Pelorhabdus rhamnosifermentans: one gene and its partner. The main gene of each other region encodes a partner of the protein of the gene in region 2 in a complex. Links are inferred from orthologs where the notes say so. Each region holds a gene or a part of one and is shown on either strand. Other genes may lie near its edges.

What was found.
Region 1: the proteins of uvrA (region 2) and mfd are in contact, whole or in part, in a crystal structure (PDB 4DFC), measured with the Escherichia coli proteins. The link is inferred for Pelorhabdus rhamnosifermentans from one-to-one orthologs.

Annotation. Positions count from the first base shown.
Region 1 is NZ_JAHGVE010000006.1:38,036-42,105, forward strand. The notes cover bases 200-4,070. They hold mfd (transcription-repair coupling factor), read right to left. Parts: upstream 3,694-4,070; coding sequence 400-3,693; downstream 200-399. Other genes in these bases: spoVT (stage V sporulation protein T), read right to left, coding at 200-329; Ga0466249_RS08725 (anti-sigma-F factor Fin), read right to left, coding at 3,790-4,029; Ga0466249_RS08730 (hypothetical protein), read right to left, coding at 4,052-4,070. In the rest of the region: more of spoVT, read right to left, coding at 1-199. UniProt on the Escherichia coli protein: Couples transcription and DNA repair by recognizing RNA polymerase (RNAP) stalled at DNA lesions. Mediates ATP-dependent release of RNAP and its truncated transcript from the DNA, and recruitment of nucleotide excision repair machinery to the damaged site.
Region 2 is NZ_JAHGVE010000001.1:296,182-299,725, reverse strand. The notes cover bases 191-3,535. They hold uvrA (excinuclease ABC subunit UvrA), read right to left. Parts: upstream 3,220-3,535; coding sequence 391-3,219; downstream 191-390. Other genes in these bases: uvrB (excinuclease ABC subunit UvrB), read right to left, coding at 3,270-3,535. Also shown: excinuclease ABC subunit UvrC, read right to left, coding at 1-83; more of uvrB, read right to left, coding at 3,536-3,544. UniProt on the Escherichia coli protein: The UvrABC repair system catalyzes the recognition and processing of DNA lesions. UvrA is an ATPase and a DNA-binding protein. A damage recognition complex composed of 2 UvrA and 2 UvrB subunits scans DNA for abnormalities.

The DNA.
Region 1 (4,070 bases), on a different replicon or contig from region 2:
TTACGACCTTCCATGGCCTGTTCTACAGCAGGCCCAAGGGGTTTATTTAAAAACTCCTTTTTTGATGCACCGGCGACAGCCACAATGTTATCGCGATCAGCAACGAGTACAATATGCGCAATGGCTTCATGTAAAGAATCGGCGTACTCTTTCGCAAAATCCCCCAATTGCCCTACAGGCGAATATTTTTTCAAAATCACTTCGCCTTCATGATCAACATATATTTCCAGCGGGTCACCTTCACGTATCCTCAGAGTACGACGAATTTCTTTTGGTATAACTACTCTGCCTAGATCGTCTATCCTTCTCACGATTCCAGTCGCTTTCACCTGGATCCCTCCTTTTCTACATTTTTTTGACAATTTGCTTCAATGATAGTATATATCTTGCCTACTCTTTTTATTCATGTCTACTCACAGGTTCGATTTTCTTTAACAAATTATTTAACCAAGGTAAAACAGGTTCAGCAAGCTTGGCTGTTCTGATACGCAGACTGGGTGGGGGGCCTTGCAAAATTGTGATACGGTTAGGAAAATTTCTTTTAAAATTCAGTACAGCATCGATATTAATATGGGGTTTATCAAAGAAGTGAACCTCGATTATCTCATGGCTTTGAATAACCGACTGGATACCTAATCTTCTCGCATAATTTTTCACCCGTGCTACAGAAAGCAAATTAAGAACAGGTTCAGGGGGTGCACCAAAGCGATCAATTAATTCATCAACTAAATCGCTAATTTCTTCTTCGGTTTGGATGGCAGCAATACGTTGGTATATCTCAATTTTATGCACGGCTTCACCAATATAGTCGCTACTTAAATAAGCATCTACCTGAAATTCAAGTACAGGTTCCGGCTGAACCTCCACAGTCTTACCTGTTTTAAGCTCTTGCACCGCTTCATCAAGTAATCGGCAGTACATCTCAAAACCTACACTGACAATATGTCCATGCTGCTGAGCCCCTAACAAATTACCCGCACCGCGAATTTCAAGATCACGCATAGCAATTTTAAACCCTGAACCAAGTTCAGCAAACTCCTTAATGGCCTGAAGACGTTTTTCAGCCACTTCACTTAGAACCTTGTCCCGGCGATAAGTAAGATAAGCAAAAGATAAACGATGGGAACGGCCTACACGGCCACGCATCTGATAAAGCTGGGACAATCCAAAATGATCCGCGTCATACACGACGATGGTGTTGGCATTAGACACATCTAAGCCATTTTCAATAATACTCGTGCATACAAGCACATCATATTGACCCTCATAATAATCAAGCATCACCTGCTCTAGTAGCTCTTCAGGCATTTGACCGTGTGCTGTCTGGAACCGAGCATCAGGCAGCATCTCACTTAAGGTTTGGCGCATTTTATCAATGGTCTGCACCTTATTGTAAACGAAATAGACCTGACCGCCCCGCTTAATTTCTCGGCGAATGGCATCCCGAATAATTTCTTCATCATATTCAACGACATACGTTTGAACAGGAAATCTTTCCTCAGGCGGTGTTTCAATAATGCTAATATCCCGTGCTCCCACCAAGGACATATGGAGTGTCCTTGGAATTGGCGTTGCGCTCAATGCCAGCACATCAATATTATTACGCCATTTTTTAAATTTTTCTTTCTGAGCAACGCCAAATCGTTGTTCTTCATCAACAATTAATAGCCCTAAATCTTTAAACGTCACGTCCGCCTGCAGAATGCGGTGCGTGCCAATAAGCACATCCACCTTTCCTGCTTTTAAGGCTGCCAAAGTAGCTCGCTGCTCTTTAGCACTTCGAAAACGGCTAATCACATCGACAGTCAGACCAAAATCAGCAAAACGGGCACTAAAAGTCTGAAAATGCTGTTGCGCCAGCACCGTTGTCGGCACAAGCACAGCTACCTGTTTGCCTGCCATAACCGCTTTAAAGGCCGCGCGTATGGCTACCTCCGTCTTACCAAACCCCACATCGCCGCAAAGTAAACGATCCATAGGGCGTTCCGATTCCATATCTCGCTTGATTTCATCAATCGCCACAAGTTGATCTGGCGTTTCTTCAAAGGGGAAAGCTTCTTCAAATTCTGCCTGCCAGGTTGTATCTAAGCCAAAAGAAAATCCTTTGGCAATCTTACGATGAGCATAAAGTTCCACAAGTTCCTTGGCTAAATCAGCTACAGAAGCCTTGGCACGCGTTGTGGCCTTGAGCCATTCACTGCCACCCATTTTACTTAACCGCGGTATTTCCCCTTGCGCCCCAATATATTTTTGCAGAAGTTGCACCTGATCTGTCGGCACATAAAGCTTATCTTGTCCAGCATAGCGAATAAGCAAATAATCTTTCGTAAGGCCCCCCACGTCCATCGTTTCGACACCTACATATTTACCTATACCATGATTCACATGAACAACATAATCGCCTAAATTAATATCCCGAAAATAAGTGATCTTTTGTTCTTTTGATACGCGAGGACGAATCTTTCGTTTCTGCCGTCCCCAAATATCAATTTCATTGACAATCACAAGTTGCGCATGAGGTAGTTCAAAACCCGACTGTAAAGCACCTAATGTTGCAACAATACTACCAGGCTGAATTTGTTTAGGTGCTTCATCAAAAACGGCAGAAAATTTTTCTTGGCGTAAATAATTGACAAAATTCTGGGCTTTCTCTGCCGTACTAAACCTTAAAATGACCGTATCCTTACGCTCTTGCCATAAAGAAAGTTCTTTTATAAATAAGTCCACTTGTTTATGAAAAGGTGCCATGTTTTTCACAGTCAGGCTAATAATCCGATTCGGATCAGTCTGAGGGTTTTTCTGCAGCATCAGTGTCAGAAAAATGATGTTATGCTGTTTGGCCGACTGCATCAGTTCAGCCCAGGTAAAAACTTGCTTTTTAATGGCCGGATTTTCCTTCACCGATTTGTTAATCATTTCTCGAATACGCATGGGCTCATCCATAACAATATTGGCATCCGTTGCTAAATAGGAAAAAAGCGTATCCCCCTTACCAACTTGAACGGGACTATTTACAGGCAACACATCTACCCTGTCAATACTACTTAGCGAACGCTGATTTTCAACAGAAAAGTAGCGCAACGAATCAATAGTATCATCAAATAATTCCACTCGAACAGGATGAGCACTATTAATGGGGAAAATATCAATAATCCCGCCACGCCCACTAAACTGCCCCATAGCATCTACTTGATCAACCCGTTCATAGCCACTACGAACAAGTTGACGAAAAATTTCCTGACGATCGACATTTTTACCATCAATCAGTACGAGACGACTACTTTCAAAATCTGATTTATGCTGGACTTGCTGCATAATCGCTTCGGCTGTGGCAAGTACAAAACAAGGTTCGTTTTGTACCAATTTACTTAAGATTTCCATCCTACGAGCCGCAGGCTCTAAACTCTTAGCAGTCGCAGTAAAGCTCACCATATCCAACGTAGGCAAGATCAGAATATCTTTTTCCGGGAGTACGGCGACTACATCGGTACGAAACTGTTCCAAAGCTTCCTGACTGCCACACACAATGACAGTTGGACGTGTCCCATGCTCATAAGCTAGAGCCGCAAGCAAATGTTTTGGACTTCCTGTTAATCCATAAACTAGGCTTTGACCTATTGTTTGTTGCTCAAAACACTGCAAAGCTTGCTGCATGGCTGAATCTTTTGCTAATAATTCATAAAAAGCTTGCATTTTTACACCTCGTCCCACAAAACAAAACTCCCTTGCTTTTCAGGCAGGGCCAAAAAGGGCTCTAGCTACGCTAAAGCCCCGTTTATTTTTTCATTGTTAGTGTATGAAAGGAAACGGAGAAACAGACAATTTTTCTTGCATCCTTTCAATCTCTCCTATGCAACTATCACAAATAGCAGCAACGAAGATTGTTCCACTGTTTGGATTGATTTTAATTATATCCTGACGCTCCTCTGGCGTCAAGCAGTCAAAACCCAACTGCACTTCAGTCAGCCCCGTTGCATCAATTTCAGCAATGAATGCATCACAATGGGAACAAGTATAAACAATATGCATTTTTTCCTTCTCCTCACGCTTACTAATTAGTAAAATGATAA
Region 2 (3,544 bases):
ATTTTCCCTTGACTGTCCTTCATCAAATAACAGCCCGGCCGATCCGGTAACAGGACAAGTTTTTCCGCCACCTCTTCTGTCACAGCCAACACCTCCAGATTCTCCTCATTCAGCTTGTAGTAAAGTTACACAATATAACCAAAATGTTCAAAAAGTTATTGTAAAAACAAGGACCGTGTTTTATAATAGTTGATATTAGGACCAAGTATCATTTAAATATAAATTTTTCCAATAATCCAATAATAAGAGGAAACTCTAACAATAAATGCCTATTTGTTCAAGCACGTAGTGCTTAACAGCGACCGCACCAACGGTCGCCTTTTTTTATTGCCCGTTTCCTTGCAAACTGCCCACTCTGTTTAACAAAGTGGGCAGTTTATTCATTCAATTTTACTTGCTCGTTCCCCGTTCAAGGAGGGGTGCTAAATATTGCCCCGTATAGGAAGTCCTTTCACGAACGATTTGTTCCGGTGTTCCCTGCGCTACTAAGGTACCGCCGCGTACGCCGCCTTCTGGACCCAAGTCCAGAATATAATCGGCTGTCTTAATGACATCCAAATTATGTTCAATAACAATGACTGTGTCGCCGCCATCAACAAGGCGCTGCAATACCTCAAGTAAACGATGAATATCGGCTGTATGCAGCCCTGTCGTCGGTTCGTCTAAAATATAAATCGTCTTGCCTGTACTACGCTTGGCAAGCTCAGTGGACAGCTTTACGCGCTGCGCCTCACCGCCTGATAATGTCGTCGCAGGTTGACCCAATTTGATATAACCTAAGCCTACATCCTTGAGAATTTGCAATTTTCGATGCAGTTTCGGGATATTCTGAAAGAAATCTACCGCTTCATCCACAATCATATCAAGCACTTGCGCGATACTTTTGCCTTTATAGCGTACTTCTAAAGTTTCTCTATTATAACGGGCTCCTTTACATACTTCACAAGGCACATAAACATCAGGCAGAAAATGCATCTCAATTTTAATAATGCCGTCACCATGACAGGCCTCGCAGCGGCCGCCTTTGACATTAAAACTAAATCGGCCGGGTTTATAACCTCTGATACGGCTGTCAGGCGTCTGGCTGAATACCTCGCGTATACCGTCAAACAGCCCTGTATAGGTAGCCGGATTCGAACGCGGTGTACGACCGATGGGCGACTGGTCGATTTCAATAATTTTATCAATATTTTCGGCACCAACAAGCGTTTTATGAGCCCCAGGCTTAGCACGGCTGCCATACACCTTTTGCGCCAATCCTTTATAAAGAATTTCATTGACAAGCGTACTTTTACCTGAGCCAGACACCCCCGTTACAGCCGTAAACACGCCTAAAGGAAACCGAGCCGTAATGTTTTTTAAGTTATTTTCCCTGGCCCCCACCACTTCAATCCATTTTCCATTGGGCTTACGCCGTTTGGCTGGTACAGGAATGCTCTTCTTTCCGCTTAAATACTGACCTGTAATGGATTCCGGACAATTTTTAATATCTTCTACCGTTCCCTGGGCCACGACCTTGCCCCCGTGCACCCCAGCAAGAGGGCCAATATCAATAATATGGTCCGCTGCATACATGGTATCTTCGTCATGCTCAACAACAAGCAGCGTATTGCCTAAATCACGTAAGTGCTTGAGCGTGTCAAGCAAGCGATTGTTATCACGCTGATGTAATCCAATGCTGGGTTCATCGAGAATATAGAGAACCCCCACGAGACCGGAACCAATCTGGGTTGCCAGACGAATACGCTGCGCCTCGCCGCCGCTCAAAGTACCTGCTGCACGATCCAGCGTAATATAATCAAGACCAACATTATTTAAAAATCCCAGTCTCGCATCAATTTCTTTCAGAATCTGCCTGGCAATCAGCTGCTGTCGCTCAGTAAGCTCGACGGCAGAAAAAAATTGTTGACTGTCAGCAATATTGAGCTGCGTCACTTCATAGATATTCTTCGAACCAATACGAATAGCCAGTGATTCCGGTTTCAGCCTTGCACCATGACATTTTGGACAAGGCTTCACACTCATAAATTCCTCAATTTCCTCCCGCATCATATCAGAAGTCGATTCACGATACCGTCTGCTTAACAGCGGGAGAGTTCCTTCAAAAGGTACCTGATAGGTGCGCGTCTCACCATACATATTTTCATATTGGAAAGTCAATTTTTCATCAGAGCCCTGCAAAATAAGCTGTTGCAGTTTTTCAGGCAGACTATCCCACGGCTCATCAAAAGAATGACCGTGCTGAGTGACAAGCGCCTCAAGCTGACACATAAAATAAGAATTTCGATTCTTGCTGACAGCCGCAATGGCTCCGTCACCCAGCGTCTTACTGCCATCGGGAATAATGCTGCTTGGATCAAGCTCCATATTATAGCCCAGACCAGTGCAAGCCGGACAGGCACCATAGGGACTGTTAAAAGAAAACATGCGCGGTGCAATTTCGGGTAGACTGATACCGCAATCCACGCAAGCAAAATTCTGGCTAAATGTCAGATCTTCCTTGCCGCCCGCATTGACAAGAACCACACCGTTGCCTACTTTCAGCGCCGTTTCTAATGATTCTGCCAAACGGGATTCACTGCCTTGGCGCACAATCACACGATCTACGACAACCTCAATCGTATGCTTTTTATTCTTTTCCAGCGAAATGTCTTCCGCCACATCGAGTGTCTGGCCATCGACGCGAACCCGTACGTAGCCATCTTTGCGAATCTGGGCCAGCACCTTCACATGCTCGCCTTTCTTGCCGCGAATCACAGGCGCCAAAACAGTCAGACGCACCCCATCGCCAAGAGTCCTAAGTTGATCCACCATTTGCTCCACCGTTTGCTGACGAATGGGCTTACCGCAATGCGGACAATACGGCACACCCGCCCGGGCAAACAAGAGCCGTAAATAATCATAGATCTCTGTTACCGTCCCCACTGTCGAACGGGGATTACGGCTCGTTGTTTTTTGATCAATAGAAATGGCTGGTGACAACCCCTCAATATAATCCACATCAGGCTTGTCCATTTGCCCTAAAAACTGCCGGGCATAAGCAGAAAGTGACTCCACATAACGACGCTGTCCTTCCGCATAAATCGTATCAAAAGCAAGCGATGACTTGCCTGAACCACTCAGCCCTGTAATCACCACAAGCTTATCACGGGGAATCGCAATATCAATATTTTTTAGATTGTGCTGTCTGGCACCCTTAACAAAAATCTGTTCCTTCACTCACTTGTTCCTCTCTTCCATCATTGTCCACTGGCCTTTGTCCAAAAAAATCAATTCGATTTTATGCGCGTTTGCCTGGCTCTCTTTGCTTTACCAGCCGTCTTTGCTTTAGTCTCGCTCTCATTGAGCATCTTCTTGAGTTTCTTAATTTCATCGCGCAATTCGCCTGCTCGCTCAAATTCCAGCGCCTTGGCAGCCGCTTTCATCTCTTTTTCCAAACTGGCCGTAAGATCCTGCATTTCGCGCTTACTCAGGTTGCTCAGCACATCCGGCTCATAAGGTGTTTCCGCCTCAGCTACCTTCGTTGTTTGAATTAAGTCACGAA